2 regions of the Pseudomonas sp. P5_B2 genome follow, and region 1 is predicted to be linked to the other one. Evidence: predicted binding sites of a transcription regulator. Region 1 holds the regulator's gene; the other holds the start of a gene.
The links. Region 1 encodes FliA, which starts transcription of late flagellar genes. Its sites were predicted from a motif close to CTAAAGTTTNNNNNNNNNNNGCCGNTAA; they were not measured.

Region 1 (12,665 bases):
CGAGCGGCTGACCTGATGCACCGCCAGCCCCCACTCATAACCCTGAACCGAAATGACGTATTGCAGGCCCTGACGGAAGTCATCGCGGTAGCGGTCGGGCATGACCCAACGCGCGGTATCCAGTACTTTCAGGTTGCCGGCCTGGCTTGGCAGAATCCCGAGGAACCATTGCGGCTGACCGAACAGCGGTGTCAGCTCGTGACCGGCCAAAGAATAAATCGAACCCAGGCACACCAATGGCACCGCCAGTGTCAGGCCGGCGACGTCGAACAACAGGCATTCGAAGGGCTCGGCGGCCCACGATGGACGACCGTCGGTGTCCACCGGAGGCGGTGTGTTGCTCGGTGGCAAATGAACGTTGACGACTGGTAGCACCAACGTTTTCAACAATGGCGCGACGGTAGAAACCGGCGTGAGGACAGGTGCCGACACGTCCATGACAGGCGCTGGCGCTTTGGCCTCGGACGCAATCACTGGGGCAATCACAGGGGCTGCAACCACCACGGGACGCGCATCGCGAGCCCGCTCTTCGAGCACCGCCGCCTGAAACTCGTCGAGGATACTTCCAGGCTCGCCCACTTCGACTAGCGCCTCGATGAGCGGCGCCAGTTCCTCGGTCGCGTCCTGCAGCAAGCTGTCCAGGTAAGTCTGGAGCGCCAATTGCGGGCGAGAGGTGATTTTCACCGGGCGATTCATTTCAGCACCCCGCAAGAAAGGTTCATCTCAAGCCACCTGCGCAACAGATTGATGCGCCAGCAACTGCTTGAGCAGTGCACGATAAGCGAGAACACCGCGGCTCTTGCCGTCGAATTGCGAAGGGGTAAGCCCTGCCCTGCTCGCATCCCGCAAGCGAGTGTCGACCGGGATGTAGCCTTGCCAGATTTCTTCCGGGTACTTGTCGCGCAGCACCCGCAAGGTTCCGAGGGAAGCCTGGGTGCGGCGGTCGAACAAGGTCGGAATGATGATGAACGGCAGCGCTTGCTTGCGTGAGCGGTTGATCATCGCCAAGGTGTTGACCATGCGTTCCAGGCCTTTGACGGCCAAATGCTCGGTCTGTACCGGGATCACCAACTGCTGGCTCGCCGCCAAGGCATTGACCATCAGTACGCCGAGCAATGGCGGGCTGTCGATCACGGCGTAATCGAAGTCCTGCCACAACTGGGCCAGGCTCTTGGCGATGACGAGGCCCAAACCACTCTGCCCCGGCGACTGACGCTCAAGCGTTGCCAACGCGGTGCTGGAGGGCAATAGCGAAATGCTTTCGTGGCTGGTGGGCAACAACAACTGCCCGGGCAAACCTTGCGGCACGCTGCCCTTGTGCAGGAACAAGTCGTAGCTGCTGTGTTCCAGGCTGTCAGGGTCGTAACCAAAGTAGCTGGTCATGGAGCCATGCGGATCGAGATCGACCACGACCACGCGTTTGCCCGCCTCGGCCAGCAGACCGGCTAAAGCGATAGAGGAAGTGGTTTTACCAACACCACCCTTTTGATTGGCAACTGCCCAGACTCTCATTCGAAGGTTCCGCCCGGTCGACAGGGTCGACCGAGAAATAGCTCAACGTGTTAATGCGGGTGACGGAGAATTGACGGCGCTCTCTCGTCCCGGCGACTTGACCGGGGTTGGTGCAGTTTGTGTGCCAGCCCGCTTCAACGCGGCATCCGGTTGCGCATGAGCGGTACCCGTACCGGTCAGGCTGCGGCGTACATCAAGATTGCGCGAAATCACCAGCACTACACGACGGTTGCGCGCGCGGCCTTCTGCCGTCGCGTTGTTGGCCACCGGCTGGAATTCGCCGTAACCCACGGAGGCCAGACGCCCAGGATTGACGCCCTGCATCGCCAGCATGCGCACGATGCTCGCCGAACGGGCCGAAGAAAGCTCCCAGTTGGTCGGGTACTGCGCGGTGCGGATCGGCCGATCATCGGTAAAGCCTTCGACGTGAATCGGGTTGTCGAACGGCTTCAGAATCCCGGCCACCTTGTCGATGATGTTGAACGCAATATCGCTGGGCATGGCATCGCCGCTGCCGAACAACAGGCTGGAATTGAGCTCGATCTCGACCCACAACTCGTTGCCACGCACGGTCATCTGGTTTGAGCTGATCAGGTCGCCGAACGCAGCGCTAATGTCATCAGCGATACTTTTCAGCGGGTCGCTGGCACCGGCGACGCCAGCATCGACCTGCTCACTGTCTTTTACCAAGGGCTTGGCCGGCGTCACGGTCATTGGCCGCTCTTCGCCAACCGGGATCGGCTTGAGGGAGCGATCAGCGTCGGTGAAGACCCCGATCAACGCTTGCGAGATGACTTTGTACTTGCCTTCGTTGATCGACGAGATCGAGTACATGACGACGAAAAACGCGAACAGCAACGTGATGAAGTCAGCATAGGAAACGAGCCAGCGCTCATGGTTTACATGTTCTTCAGGTCGCCTGCGACGAGCCATAGTTCATTTCCCCCCTCAATCCATGAAGCCCTGAAGCTTCAACTCAATGGAGCGAGGGTTTTCACCTTCGGCGATCGACAGGATCCCTTCCAGCAACATTTCGCGGTACCGCGACTGGCGCAAGGCGACGGACTTGAGCTTGGCGGCAATCGGCAACAGCACCAGGTTGGCACTGGCCACGCCATAAATGGTGGCGACGAAGGCCACGGCAATACCGCTGCCCAGTTGGGTCGGATCGGCGAGGTTGCCCATGACATGAATCAGACCCATCACCGCACCGATAATGCCGATGGTCGGCGCGTAGCCGCCCATGCTTTCGAAGACTTTGGCGGCTTCGATGTCGCGGCTTTCCTGGGTGTAGAAATCCACTTCCAGAATGCTGCGAATCGCTTCCGGTTCGGCACCGTCAACCAGCAGTTGCAGGCCTTTGCGCGAGTAGCTGTCGGGTTCGGTATCGGCCACCCCTTCCAGGCCGAGCAAACCTTCCTTGCGGGCGGTCAGGCTCCAGCTCACCACGCGATCAATGCCACCGGCCAGGTCAACGCGTGGCGGAAACAGAATCCAGTGGAGAATTTGCATGGCACGTTTGAAAGCGCTCATCGGCGATTGCAGCAAGGCTGCGCCGATGGTCCCGCCGAGGACGATCAGCGCTGCCGGACCGTTGGCCAGCGCACCGAGGTGGCCGCCTTCAAGGTAGTTGCCGCCAATGATGGCGACGAACGCCATGATGATGCCGATCAGGCTTAAAACATCCATCAGATACACGCCTCGACCAAGTGCTTGCCAATATCTTCCAGCCCGTAGATCGCATCTGCGAGGTCGGCTTTGACAATGGCCATTGGCATGCCATAGATCACGCAACTGGCTTCATCCTGTGCCCAGATCGCGCTGCCGCTCTGCTTGAGCAGGCGAGCACCTTCGCGGCCGTCGGCGCCCATCCCGGTCAGTACGACCGCCAGAACTTTGTCGCCGTAGGACTTGGCAGCCGAACCGAAAGTGATATCCACGCTCGGTCTGTAATTGAGACGCTCGTCGCCCGGCAGGATTTTCACCGCGCCACGGCCGTCGATCATCATTTGCTTGCCACCCGGGGCCAGCAGCGCCAGGCCAGGACGCAGGATGTCGCCATCCTCGGCTTCCTTGACGCTGATACGGCAGAGCTTGTCCAGGCGTTCGGCAAAGGCTTTAGTGAACGCCGCCGGCATGTGCTGGATCAACACCAGCGGTGCCGGGAAGTTGGCCGGCAACTGGGTCAAGACGCGTTGCAGCGCAACCGGACCGCCAGTGGACGTGCCGATGGCCACCAGCTTGTAGGCTTTGCGTTTCGGGGCGGGCGACGATGGTCCGGACGACACCGGCGCATGCGTGCGCGTCGGTATCGGTGCCGGCGCTGGACGCGACGGTGCGCTACTGCCGTAACTGCTGATGTTTGAAGGCACTGGCGAAGGTGCCGGGGCTAGCGCTGGCGCGGCGAAAGGGGCCGGTGCGCTGTAGGTGTTGGCACGACGGTTACTGCGCGAAATGCTCAGAATCTTCTCGCACAGCAGTTGCTTGACCTTCTCCGGGTTACGGGAGATGTCTTCGAAATTCTTCGGCAGGAAATCGACGGCGCCGGCGTCCAGTGCATCGAGGGTGACCCGGGCGCCTTCGTGGGTCAGCGACGAGAACATCAACACCGGCGTCGGGCAGCGCTGCATGATGTGTCGAACAGCCGTGATGCCGTCCATCATGGGCATCTCGTAGTCCATGGTGATCACGTCCGGCTTGAGGGCCAGGGCCTGATCGATCGCCTCTTTTCCGTTGGTCGCCGTACCGACGACCTGGATATTCGAATCCGCTGAAAGAATTTCCGAGACGCGGCGGCGGAAAAACCCCGAATCGTCCACCACCAGGACTTTGACAGCCATAAACTCTCCATTAGACGGAGCGAGGCTCAGTCGCCCCGCTCCACCAGAATCAAATACGCCGCGTGGCGTAACGCTTGAGCATGCTCGGAACATCGAGAATCAGCGCAATACGGCCGTCACCAGTGATGGTGGCGCCCGACATGCCCGGGGTTCCCTGAAGCATTTTGCCCAATGGCTTGATGACCACTTCTTCCTGGCCCACCAACTGATCGACGACAAAGCCGACCCGCTGCGTGCCCACCGAAAGGATCACCACATGACCTTCGCGCTGCTCTTCGTGAGCGGCGGAGCGGACCAGCCAGCGCTTGAGATAAAACAGTGGCAGCGCCTTATCGCGCACGATCACCACTTCCTGGCCGTCCACCACGTTGGTGGTCGACAGGTCGAGGTGGAAGATCTCGTTGACGTTCACCAGCGGGAACGCAAACGCCTGGTTGCCGAGCATGACCATCAGCGTCGGCATGATCGCCAGGGTCAACGGGACCTTGATGACGATCTTCGAGCCCTGGCCCTTGGCCGAGTAGATGTTGATTGAACCATTGAGCTGGGAAATCTTGGTTTTCACCACGTCCATGCCCACGCCACGACCCGACACGTCGGAAATTTCGGTTTTGGTCGAAAACCCTGGCGCGAAAATCAGGTTGTAGCACTCGGTGTCGCTCAAGCGATCCGCTGCGTCCTTGTCCATCACACCGCGTTTTACCGCGATCGAACGCAGGACGTGCGGGTCCATGCCTTTGCCGTCATCGGAGATCGACAGCAGGATATGGTCGCCTTCCTGTTCCGCCGCGAGAACCACCCTGCCGCCACGGGACTTGCCCGAGGCTTCGCGTTCTTCCGGCGATTCGATGCCGTGGTCGACCGCGTTGCGCACCAAGTGGACCAGCGGGTCAGCCAGAGCCTCGACTAGGTTCTTGTCGAGGTCGGTTTCTTCGCCGACCAGTTCCAGGTTGATTTCTTTCTTGAGCTGGCGAGCCAGGTCACGGACCAAACGCGGGAAGCGCCCGAACACCTTCTTGATCGGTTGCATCCGGGTCTTCATGACAGCGGTTTGCAGGTCAGCCGTCACCACATCAAGGTTCGACACAGCCTTGGACATGGCCTCATCAGCGCTGTTGGCACCCAGGCGAACCAAACGGTTACGCACCAGCACCAACTCGCCCACCATGTTCATGATTTCATCGAGACGCGCGGTATCGACCCGAACGGTGGTCTCGGCTTCGCTGGCCGGCTTTTCCGGTGGCGGCGCGGCCGTAGCTCGGGCCGGGGCAGCGGCGGCGACCGGTTTGGGCGTTTGCGCTTTTGGCTCTGGCGCCTTGGCAACCGCTGCCGGTGCGACCGCCTTTGCGACTGGCGCCGCGACGGAGGAGATGGCAGAAACTGTCCCGACTTCGCTGAACTTGCCTTTGCCGTGCAATTCGTCGAGCAGCGCTTCGAACTCCTGATCGGAGATCAGATCGCTGCCCGCTGCGGCTGCTGTCGGTGCGGCCGGTGCCGACACGGAAGCAATGGCCGACTCCAGCGCATCCACCGCAAAATTGCCTTTGCCGTGCAGTTGGTCGAGCAGTGCTTCAAATTCGTCGTCGGTAATGTCGCAGCTGTCGCCTGCTTCTTTCGGGGCAACGGGAGCGGCGGGTGCGGCGGGTGCGGCGGGTGCGGCGACCACGGCATCAACAACGAACTGGCCTTTACCGTGCAGCTGATCGAGCAACGACTCGAACTCGGCATCAGTGATTTCATCGCTGGCAGCGGCATTGTTGAGCGGCGTTGGCGCAGTCACCGGCGCTTCGGCCTCAGCCTTGATAGCATTCAGCGAGTCCAGCAGTTGTTCGAACTCGCTGTCGGTGATGTCGTCCGATTCACTGTCAGCGGCAGTTGCCTGTGCCACTTCAGCCACCGGTGCTTGTTCATCAGCCGATTGCGGCTCGGCCAGACGGGCCAGAGCCGCCAGCAATTCAGGTGTCGCAGCGGTGATCGGGCTTTGCTCGCGGACTTCGCTGAACATGTTGTTCACCGCGTCCAGCGCTTCAAGGACCACATCCATCAGTTCCGAATCAACGCGACGCTCACCCTTGCGCAGGATGTCAAACACGTTCTCGGCGATGTGGCAGCACTCCACCAGCTCGTTGAGCTGGAGGAAGCCGGCGCCCCCTTTTACAGTGTGAAAACCGCGAAAAATTGCATTGAGCAAGTCCGCATCATCCGGTCGGCTTTCCAGCTCGACCAGCTGTTCGGACAGCTGCTCTAGAATCTCGCCGGCCTCAACCAGGAAATCCTGAAGGATCTCTTCATCGGCGCCGAAGCTCATTAAGGGGGTGCTCCTAAAGGTCTAACCTAAAATCCAAGACTGGATAGCAAATCGTCCACATCGTCCTGACCGGACACAACGTCTTCTCTTTTATCGGCATGAATCTGCGGACCTTCACCCTGAGAGAGATGTTTTTGCGGATCTTTTTCGGCCAGCATCGATGCACGGTCATGTTCGATACCCGCAAAGCGGTCTACCTGGCTGGCCATGAGTACGAGCTTGAGCAAGTTGCTTTCGACTTCGGTGACCAATTGGGTCACGCGCTTGATCACCTGACCGGTGAGGTCCTGGTAATCCTGAGCCAGCAGGATGTCGTTGAGGTTGCTCGACACCGTCCGGTTGTCTTCGGTGCTGCGAGTCAGGAAACCATCGACCCGGCGGGCCAGTTCACGGAACTCTTGCGCCCCCACTTCGCGACGCATGAACCGGCTCCAGTCCGTGCTCAACGCCAGGGCTTCCTGGCTCAGGCTGTTGACCAGCGGCGTGGCGTTTTCCACCAGATCCATGGTGCGGTTGGCCGCGGCCTCGGTCAGCTGGACCACGTACCCCAGGCGCTCAGTGGCGTCCGTGATCTGGGACACTTCCTCGGCTTGCGGCATGTTCGGGTCAATCTGGAAATTGACGATCGCACTGTGCAGCTCGCGAGTGAGCTTGCCCACTTCATGGTACAGGCCGCGGTCACGGGTCTGATTGAGCTCATGGATCAATTGCACAGCGTCGCCGAACCTGCCTTTTTCAAGGCTCTCGACCAGTTCCACTGCGTGTTTTTTCAGGGTCGATTCGAAATCGCCCAGTGAAGACTCTTTATGCTCCATAGCTCCCCCGTGGCGCAGTGGATCAACCGATGCGGTCGAAAATCTTCTCGATTTTTTCTTTCAACGCCTGGGCCGTGAAGGGTTTGACGACATAGCCATTTACACCAGCCTGGGCCGCTTCGATGATCTGCTCGCGCTTGGCTTCAGCAGTTACCATCAGCACCGGCAGGTTCTTGAGCTTTTCATTGGCGCGCACGTGGCGCAGCAAGTCGATACCGGACATGCCAGGCATGTTCCAGTCCGTTACCAGAAAGTCGATGCTTCCACTGTTGAGAACCGGAATGGCAGTAGTGCCATCATCGGCTTCGACCGTGTTGGTGAACCCAAGGTCACGCAACAGGTTTTTTATGATTCGCCGCATCGTTGAGAAGTCATCAACGATGAGGATTTTCATGTTCTTGTCCAATTCGACCTCCAAGCAGTCTTAAACGCGCCCAGCACCTGGACACGCCATTTCATTCAAACCGGCAATGCATTGGATGACTGTCTGGAGCACAACAGATCGCGACCGGTGCCGTTCAAAACCGCACCAGCCTCGTTCGCAGTGTCCCCACACTGCCTTCAGCGCGCTCGCCACTCCCCCAAACGCCCCCGCAAACGGGCCGCGCACTGGCTATGCAACTGACTGACCCGCGATTCGCTGACCCCCAGGACCTCACCGATTTCCTTGAGGTTCAACTCTTCGTCGTAGTACAGCGCCAACACCAGTCGCTCACGCTCCGGCAAATTGGCAATCGCGTCCGCCAGCGCCGCCTGGAAGCGTTCATCTTCCAGATCGCGTGACGGCTCGAGATGAGCACTCGCGCCATCCTCGTGCAGCCCTTCGTGTTCGCCGTCCTGCAACAGATCGTCGAAACTGAATAAGCGGCTGCCCAGGGTGTCGTTCAAAATCCCGTAATAATCGTCGAGACTCAATTGGAGTTCGGCCGCAACCTCGTGATCTTTAGCGTCACGGCCGGTTTTAGCTTCAATAGAGCGAATTGCGTCGCTGACCATGCGGGTATTTCGGTGGACCGAACGCGGCGCCCAGTCCCCCTTGCGCACTTCATCGAGCATGGCGCCGCGGATTCGTATGCCCGCGTACGTCTCGAAACTGGCGCCTTTGCTGGCGTCGTATTTGGTCGACACTTCAAGCAGGCCGATCATCCCGGCCTGAATCAGGTCTTCAACTTGAACACTGGCCGGCAGACGGGCCAGCAAGTGGTAAGCAATGCGTTTGACCAGTGGCGCGTAACGCTCGATCAGCTCGTACTGCGCGTCACGTGCCGACATCTTGTAGAGGTTGTAGCCACTGGATGTCATAAAACGGGTCCCGCGGTCTGCTGCACGAGGCGCTCGACAAAAAACTCCAGGTGCCCACGCGGGTTGGCAGGCAATGGCCAGGTATCGACTTTCTGCGCGATGGCCTTGAACGCCAGGGCGCACTTGGAGCGCGGAAAGGCTTCATAAACGGCACGTTGCTTCTGCACCGCCTTGCGCACGCTTTCGTCGTAAGGCACCGCACCAACGTACTGCAGGGCGACGTCGAGGAAGCGATCGGTGACCTTGGTCAACTTGGCGAACAGGTTACGGCCTTCTTGCGGGCTCTGGGCCATGTTGGCCAGGACGCGGAAGCGGTTCATGCCGTAATCGCGGTTAAGCAATTTGATCAGCGCGTAGGCGTCGGTGATCGAAGTCGGCTCGTCGCAGACCACCAGCAAAACTTCTTGCGCTGCACGAACGAAACTGACGACCGAGTCACCAATACCCGCAGCCGTGTCGATCACCAGGACGTCGAGGTTGTCGCCGATATCGCTGAAGGCCTGAATCAGGCCGGCGTGTTGAGCCGGGCTCAGGTGAACCATGCTCTGTGTGCCGGACGCCGCCGGAACGATTCGAATACCGCCTGGCCCCTGCAACAGAACGTCGCGCAGCTCACAGCGGCCTTCGATCACGTCGGCCAGGGTCCGTTTGGGTGTCAGTCCCAACAGGACGTCGACATTCGCCAGACCCAGGTCAGCGTCCAACAACAAGACGCGACGGCCGAGCTCGGCCAGGGCCAGTGACAAATTCACTGACACGTTAGTCTTGCCGACGCCACCTTTGCCGCCGGTCACCGCGATCACCTGTACGGGATGCATGCTGCCCATGTTATTTCTTTACCTTGTCTTGCATAGACGGAGGCCACATTACTGGCTGCGCGTTCGCTAAAGGAACAATGCATGGCAGGCCATCGATGTAGGTACAAAAACTGTTCATTACTACCTTAGCCGACCTGTTTGGTCGGGCTGTGGTAAATATCAGCAAACATATCAGCCATGGCTTCTTCGCTGGGCTCTTCCTGCATTTGCACGCTGACGGCGCGGCTGACCAACTGATGACGACGCGGCAGATGCAAATCATCCGGAATCCGCGGGCCGTCAGTCAGGTAAGCCACCGGTAATTCGTGACTGATCGCCAGGCTTAACACCTCGCCCAGACTTGCCGTTTCATCCAGTTTAGTCAGGATGCAGCCAGCGAGCCCGCAACGCTTGTAACTGTGATAAGCAGCCGTTAGAACCTGTTTCTGGCTAGTGGTTGCCAACACCAGATAATTTTTGGATTTGATGCCACGCCCGGCCAGACTTTCGAGTTGCATACGCAGTGCCGGATCGCTGGCCTGAAGGCCCGCTGTATCAATCAATACCACGCGTTTGCGCAGCAACGGTTCCAGTGCCTGAACCAGCGACTGACCCGGATTGAGGTGGATCACCGACACATTGAGAATGCGCCCGAGCGTCCTTAGCTGCTCCTGTGCGCCAATGCGAAAGCTGTCCATGCTCACCAGCGCGATGTTCTGCGCGCCATACTTGAGCACGTAACGGGCGGCGAGCTTGGCCAGGGTGGTGGTCTTGCCCATGCCGGCAGGACCGACCATGGCGATCACACCACCCTCTTCCAGCGGCTCGACTTCCGGTGTGACGATCTTCTGCGCCAGGTGCGCCAGCAACATGCGCCAAGCCTGACGGGGCTCATCAATGTCAGGAATCATAGCCAACAAATCGCGGGACAACGGGCCGGACAGGCCGACGCGTTGCAGGCGACGCCAAAGGTTGGCCTGGGCCGGACGGCTGCCTTGCAGCTGATTCCAGGCCAGCGAACCGAGTTGCACTTCCATCAGTTCGCGCAGGCTGTTGAGCTCAAAACGCATCGAGTCGAATGCACGTGGGTCAACGCCACCGGCGACAGGTGCCGGGGCGGGTGCTGCGGGACGCGGTTCGGCGTAGGTCGGTTCGATCAGCGGCTCGGCGGCGGTGAGTGGCAGGCCGGCGAACAACTGGCGATTGTTGGTCTTGTCACCTTCGGTTTCGCCGTCGCCACGCAGGCTCAACTCGGCCTGGGCAGTCACGATGCGCGACTGAGTCTTGCGCAGCTCTTCCTCGAGTTCCATGTTCGGAACACGTGGGGCCAGCGCCGACAATTTGTAATCCAGCGCAGCCGTCAACTCGACACCACCGGCGATCCGGCGATTGCCAATAATGGCGGCATCAGCGCCCAGTTCTTCACGAACCAGTTTCATGGCCTGACGCATATCGGCGGCAAAAAAACGCTTAACTTGCATACACCACTACCTCAGCCGTTGGGCCCTACAGTCGCAACGATGGTCACTTGCTTGTTGTCAGGAATTTCCTGATAAGCCAACACATGCAACCCCGGGACTGCCAGCCGGCCAAATCGCGACAACATGGCACGAACCGGACCGGCCACCAGCAGAATCACCGGTTGACCTTGCATTTCCTGACGCTGCGCGGCATCGATCAACGAACGTTGCAATTTCTCAGCCATGCTTGGCTCCAGCAGAACGCCCTCTTCCGAGCCTTGTCCGGCCTTCTGCAGACTATTGAGCAATATCTGTTCCAACCTTGGCTCCAGAGTAATCACTGGTAGCTCAGAGTCAGTACCTACAATGCTTTGGACGATTGCGCGGGATACGCCGACGCGCACAGCGGCCACCAGTGCGGCAGTATCTTGACTCTTGGCGGCATTGTTGGCGATTGCCTCGGCGATGCTGCGAATGTCCCGCACAGGCACCTGTTCGGCCAGCAGCGCCTGCAACACCTTGAGCAACTGCGACAGCGAAACCACGCCCGGCACCAACTCCTCAGCCAATTTAGGTGAGCTTTTGGCCAGCAATTGCATGAGTTGCTGGACTTCTTCGTGACCAATCAGCTCGCTGGAGTGTTTGTATAGAATCTGGTTCAAGTGAGTGGCCACGACCGTACTGGCATCGACCACGGTGTAACCGAGGGATTGCGCCTGGGCGCGCTGACTGATTTCGATCCAGACCGCTTCCAACCCAAAAGCCGGATCTTTGGCGGTTATGCCATTAAGCGTGCCGTAGACCTGTCCCGGGTTGATCGCCAGTTCGCGATCCGGGTAAATCTCCGCCTCAGCCAGAATCACCCCCATCAAGGTCAGGCGATAGGCACTGGGTGCCAAGTCAAGGTTGTCACGGATATGCACGGTCGGCATCAAGAAGCCCAGGTCCTGGGACAGCTTCTTGCGCACGCCCTTGATCCGCGCCAGCAGTTGACCGCCCTGATTGCGGTCCACCAGCGGAATCAGGCGATAGCCGACTTCCAGGCCAATCATGTCGATTGGCGTGACGTCGTCCCAGCCAAGTTCTTTGGTCTCCATGGCACGAGCCGGCGAAGGCAGCAGTTCCTGTTGACGCTTAACCTCTTGCTCGGCCTGGACCTTGACCCCGTTCTGCTTCTTCCAGAACAGGTACGCACCACCGGCCGCGACGGCCGCCATGCTCAGGAACGAGAAGTGTGGCATGCCCGGGACCAGACCCATCACCGCCATCAAACCTGCTGCGACGGCCAGTGCTTTGGGCGAAGCGAACATCTGACGGTTGATTTGCTTGCCCATGTCTTCCGAACCGGAAGCACGGGTCACCATGATCGCCGCCGCGGTGGACAACAGCAGCGATGGCAATTGCGCCACCAAACCGTCACCGATCGTCAGCAGCGCGTAAACCTTGCCGGCGTCGGCGAAGCCCATGTTGTGCTGGAAGATACCGACCGCCATGCCGCCAATCAGGTTGATGAACAAAATCAACAGGCCGGCAATGGCGTCGCCGCGCACAAATTTGCTGGCACCGTCCATGGAACCGTAGAACTCGGCTTCCTGGGCGACTTCCATCCGGCGCAGTTTGGCCTGGTTCTG
Region 2 (4,985 bases), on a different contig from region 1:
TATCCTTGACCGCTTTTTCCAGCTCAGCCCGCTGAGGCTCCGAGACCTTGTCAACTGGCCGGACAGCGGGAACTTCCGGGGTGTTGCCGGCAGGTTTACCCTGAATGGCAACGGCGGGGTAAGACAGGTTCAGTTTGACACTCATGTCCATGCTGACGACCTCCCATAATCAAAAAAACGGAAGGGCATGTCGCCACGCCATTCCGTCATTCAGCTGACGCCGGAATTACTGAAGCAGTTTCAGTACCGAGGACGACAGTTGGTTGGCCTGGGACAGGATCGCGGTGGACGCCTGTTGCAGGGTTTGTTGCTTGCTCAGCTCAGCGGTTTCAGCGGCGAAGTCAGCATCCTGTACACGGCTACGGGCTGCGGTGGAGTTTTCCGAGATGGACTGCAGGTTGGCTACGGTGCTGTCGAAACGGTTTTGTACGGCACCCAGTTGCGAGCGCTGGGAGTCGAGATCTTGCATTGCACCGTCCAGTACCTGGATGGCTTGTTGAGCGCTAGCGCCATCCAGAATATTCAAGTTGGCGACGGTGCTTTCCATCTGCACAGCAGAAGTGGTGCCAGCCTTCAGACCCAATGCAAGTAAGCCACTACCGCTGCTGCCATCGGCAATGGTGATGTCTTGATCGGCGAACAGGGACAGGCCACTGCTGCCGTTAGTAGTCACTTTGCTGGCAGACACACCGGTGCTGGCGGCATTGATGCTGGCAGCGATGCTGTCCATATCGTCGCCTTTCTTGAATTTGACTTCGACGCCGTTCAGGGTCACCGAAGTGTCAGCTTGCAGGCCGGCTTTAGTTGTACCGGCATTCAGACCCAGTGCAGCCAGTGCGCCAGCGCCGGTTGTACCGGCGCCATTGTCCAGCTTGATGTTTTTGCTGTCGGCAGAGGTCAGCACCAGACGACCGTTGTCATTCTTGGCAGTAACGCCAGTCAGAGCAGTACCTTCGCCAGTAGCACCTGCACCGTTGTTGTTGATATTTTTGACAACAGCGTCCAGGTCATCGCCTTGGGCGAAGTTGAAAATAGTGCCGTTGATATCGATCTTGGCCGCGGCAGCCAGACCAGTGGTCTGAGGAGCGATGGCAACGGTGCCTGCTGTCAGCCCCAGACCGGTAAGCGTACCGGCAGTACCAGAGATGGCGAAACCAGCAGCGGAGTTCAGTTTCAGCTGACCGGTAGCGTTATCAACCGATGCGCTGACGCCAGTGGTACCGCTCTGAGCGTTAACCTTGTCAATGACGGAAGACAGGGTGTCAGTCGTAGTCAGGGCGATGTTTGTCGAACCGAGGGTCAAGTTACCAGCGGTAGACAGGGTGCCATCGCGCAGGTTCGCGGTCGCTGCACCGGTCTTGGACAACTGCGCACCACCAGCTTCTGCGAGACCCAGTTTGGCGCTCAAGAGGTCATCAGTAGCTGCGTCAACGGTGAAGGCTTGAGTACCATCCAGCTTCAGCGCACCAGTGGCGCTGTCGATGCTGGCGGTAACGCCAGTTTTCGCGGTTTCAATGTTGATCTTGGTGACAACATCAGACAGCTTGTCAGCTGCCGCTGCAACGATTGTAGTAGTGGAGGTACCAACGTTGAGAACCAGGTTACCTGCAGCGGCACCAATGGTTGGCGCGTTGAATACGCCCGCAGCTGCGACACCCACTGCCGTTGCAGAAGTGCTGCCTGCGTTGTTGGTACCGAACTTGCCGGCCGCACCGGTCACGCTCGCCTGCAGGGTAGCTAGGCCGCCAACAGCGCTAGCTTCGTTATAGCTGCCCTTCATAGCAGTGGAGCTAACGTCTTTCATGCCAAACGAAATGCTTTCGTTCGAGTTCGCGCCCACTTGGAAGCTACCGCCGGAGAAGGAGCCATCCAGCAGGTTACGACCACCGAAGGTGGTGGTATTGGCGATACGGGTCAGTTCGCCGGACAGCGCGGTGAATTCCTGCTGCATGGAGGTACGGTCGTCATCGCTGTTCGAACCGTTGGCCGATTGCAGGGCCAGTTCACGCATACGCTGCATGATGTTACCGGAGGTCGCCATGGCGCCTTCAGCGGTTTGCGCGATGGAGATACCGTCGTTGGCGTTCTTGACCGCAACGCTCAAGCCCTTGATCTGAGTGGTCAGACGGTTGGAGATCTGCAGGCCGGCGGCGTCGTCTTTGGCGCTGTTGATTTTCAGGCCGGAAGACAGGCGACCCATTGTGGTGCCCAGGGCATCGGAAGCCTTGTTCAGGTTTTTCTGAACCGAAAGAGAGGTAATGTTGGTATTAACGGTTAACGACATGACGAATTCCTCGTGGGTTGGGTGCTGCGGCTTCCGGCCCTGGCAACCGCCGGGTGTGGCCTAGAGAACCTTCGTAATAGTTATCGTCGTGAACGCAGGTTGCTTGAGGGCTTTTTTTGATTTTTTTTACTAGCACCGTGCCACCCCTCGGATTTCAAGGCGTTGAATCCCCACCCGCAAAACGCAAAACGCCCATGACCTTTCGGCCATGGGCGTTTTTTAGGCGTTATTAAAACTGGCGGATCAGCGGCGATGGATAATCGCCGAACCCCAAGACAAACCTACGCCGAAACCACTGATCGCGACCCGTCTCCAGGTTGAGTCGAACATGTGCTTTTCCAGCAGCAGCGGAATGCTCGAAGACACGGTGTTGCCGGTCTCGACCATGTCCTTGACGAACTTCTCCGGCTCGTCTTCGAAACGCCGCGCCACGGCGTCGACGATGGCCGCACTGCCCTGGTGAATGCAGAAGGCATCGATGTCCCGGGATGTGAGATCGGACTCCTCGAGCAACTGATGCAGATGCGCCGGCACTTTGAGCAGGGCAAAGTTGAATACCTGCCGGCCGTTCATGAAGAACACACCATCCGTCACCTTCAGATGGGGAGCGCCGGAACCATCGGTGCCAAACTTGGCTTTATCCAGCTTCCAGACGGCGTCTTCGCTCATCCAGGTCGCGGTGGCAGCGTCGCCAAACAACATGGTGGTGTTGCGGTCTTCGGGGTCGACGATTTTCGAGTAAGGGTCGGCGGTCACCAACAGGCCGTTTTTCAGCCCGGCTGCTTCCATGAAGCCCTTCAGGGCATAGATGCCGTATACATAACCGGAACAGCCCAGGGAAATGTCGAAGGCCGCAACAGTCGTCGGCAGACCCAGCTTGTCCTGAACGATGGCCGACGTGTGGGGCAGCCCTTCTTCATCGCCGTTCTGGGTCACAACAATCAGCGCATCGATGGATTCGCGTTTGAGCTCAGGGTTGTTGGCGAACAACGCATTGACCGCCTCGACACACAGGTCGGAGGTTTCCTGGGCCGCATCCTTGCGCGGCAGGAACGCCGAACCGATTTTCCCGAGGATGAACTCTTCATCCTTCTCGAACTTCGCGCCCTGAACATAGTTATCCAGCCCGCTCGCTGGCACGTAGCTGGCAATGCTTTTTATGCCAATCATTGTGGCTTCCCAATACTCAATAGCTGGAGATCACCGCTCGCAAGACCGAGAGGTATGACAATACTGGATTTCACCGAGCGAAAAAATACGGCGCAGACGCTCCAGAACCCTGAAAACACGCCCGGCAAGGGTCGACCCCCTGCCCATCCTTTTTTACACAATACAGTGAAGATGCGCTTTATGACTCTCAAGTCACGCATTATGAGTGGCTTGCATTAAACGTCCAGCCACAAACAAGCGATCCAGCGCACATTGGCAGACAAAAAAGTCGACGGAGAGAAAATCTGACGTAACGGACAAACCAGACAGTGCCGATATCGTAGATACCGGCACTCAGGGGATCAGAGCTTGTTGAACAGGCTCAACTGGGCAATTTTCACGAAAGCCAATTGCGAGGCTTGTAGCAGCGATTGCTGGAACGCCAGGTCGATCGAGGCCGTTGCGACATCGGTATCGCCGATTGCGGACTGCGTACTGGTGTTCACCAAGCCCATGCTGACGTTCTCGGCGCTCTGGATGTCGATGGCGTTCAATCGCGCACCTATCCCTCCACGAACGTTGTCCACCCGCTCACTGGCATTGGACAGGTTGCCGATCGCCGCATTCACCGCATCTTTTAGTTTGATTTGTGCCAGATCATTGCCATCGGACGGAGTTTCCAACACTTGGCGCAGCTGACTCAGGGTATCCAGAGCACTTTGCGTCTGGTGGCTGCTGGCACCCACCACGAACTGATCGTCTGGCCCGGGCGCACCGGTGAAATCAAGTGTCACTCCCGCCACGGTGATCGAACCACCCGCGTACGAGCCATCAGCAATCGACTTGCTGTCTGAACCCATCGGCTGGGCATACACCTTGTAACTGGTGGCGTCGGTAAATTTGATGACCACGCCACTATTGGGGAACCCGCTGACATAAGCGGCCTGGTCAGTGACACCGGAGCCGGTGATCTGAGCGGTCGATCCATTGCTCGGCGTCCGTGAGGTATTGAAGCTGTCAGGCTTGGTACCCAGTGAGAAAATATGGTCCTTGACCTCTTCGTCAGGGGTCATCGCCAGGTTGGTCACGGGATCAACGGGCGCCTTGAGTCGCAAGGCGATATCGAAGTCCACCCCCCGCAGACTGATGGTCGAACCACCCTCTTTACTTGAGTCGAAAGTACCGTTACCCGACACCTCGGCGGTGATGTCGTTACCATCCTTGTCCGCGAGAGTGAAGTGAGTACTGTCTACGAACTTCAGCTCGTAGGGTTCACCCGTGGCAAAGTTTTTGGTGTAAGCCGCTCCCGAAGCCAATATTCCGGCAGATACCGAGACAGTCCCGTCATTGGGTTTCGACGGATCGAGGATCGCCTGAGTCCGCCCCGAGTTGACCGCCGATTCAAGGACACTTTTACCAGTGTCGTTGGTGGCGATGGACAAGGTGTCCGATACCTGCAGACTCAACTGGGTATCGTCACCCTGATAGCTGTAGGTGCCGTCATTGTTACGCACATAGGGGGGCGTCGAGGTTTTCGAACCGGCGAACAAGT

Region 2: AC1DRJ_RS02395 (flagellin N-terminal helical domain-containing protein) is a predicted target of FliA. The motif match lies at 2,365-2,392, and genes of this name have one in related genera.

What each region holds. Positions count from the first base shown of each region.
Region 1 is NZ_JBFULH010000006.1:896-13,560, reverse strand. Features, by position in the region: gene AC1DRJ_RS01730 (CheW domain-containing protein) at 1-696, opposite strand, end outside; gene AC1DRJ_RS01725 (ParA family protein) at 724-1,512, opposite strand; gene motD (flagellar motor protein MotD) at 1,555-2,445, opposite strand; gene AC1DRJ_RS01715 (flagellar motor protein) at 2,461-3,201, opposite strand; gene AC1DRJ_RS01710 (protein-glutamate methylesterase/protein-glutamine glutaminase) at 3,201-4,352, opposite strand; gene AC1DRJ_RS01705 (chemotaxis protein CheA) at 4,402-6,660, opposite strand; gene AC1DRJ_RS01700 (protein phosphatase CheZ) at 6,687-7,475, opposite strand; gene AC1DRJ_RS01695 (chemotaxis response regulator CheY) at 7,498-7,869, opposite strand; gene fliA (RNA polymerase sigma factor FliA) at 8,037-8,777, opposite strand; gene fleN (flagellar synthesis regulator FleN) at 8,774-9,604, opposite strand; gene flhF (flagellar biosynthesis protein FlhF) at 9,721-11,055, opposite strand; gene flhA (flagellar biosynthesis protein FlhA) at 11,067-12,665, opposite strand, start outside.
Region 2 is NZ_JBFULH010000009.1:22,706-27,690, forward strand. Features, by position in the region: partial or broken gene AC1DRJ_RS02390 (flagellar protein FlaG) at 1-151, opposite strand, end outside; gene AC1DRJ_RS02395 (flagellin N-terminal helical domain-containing protein) at 227-2,284, opposite strand; gene AC1DRJ_RS02400 (ketoacyl-ACP synthase III) at 2,528-3,454, opposite strand; gene AC1DRJ_RS02405 (flagellar hook-associated protein 3) at 3,796-4,985, opposite strand, start outside.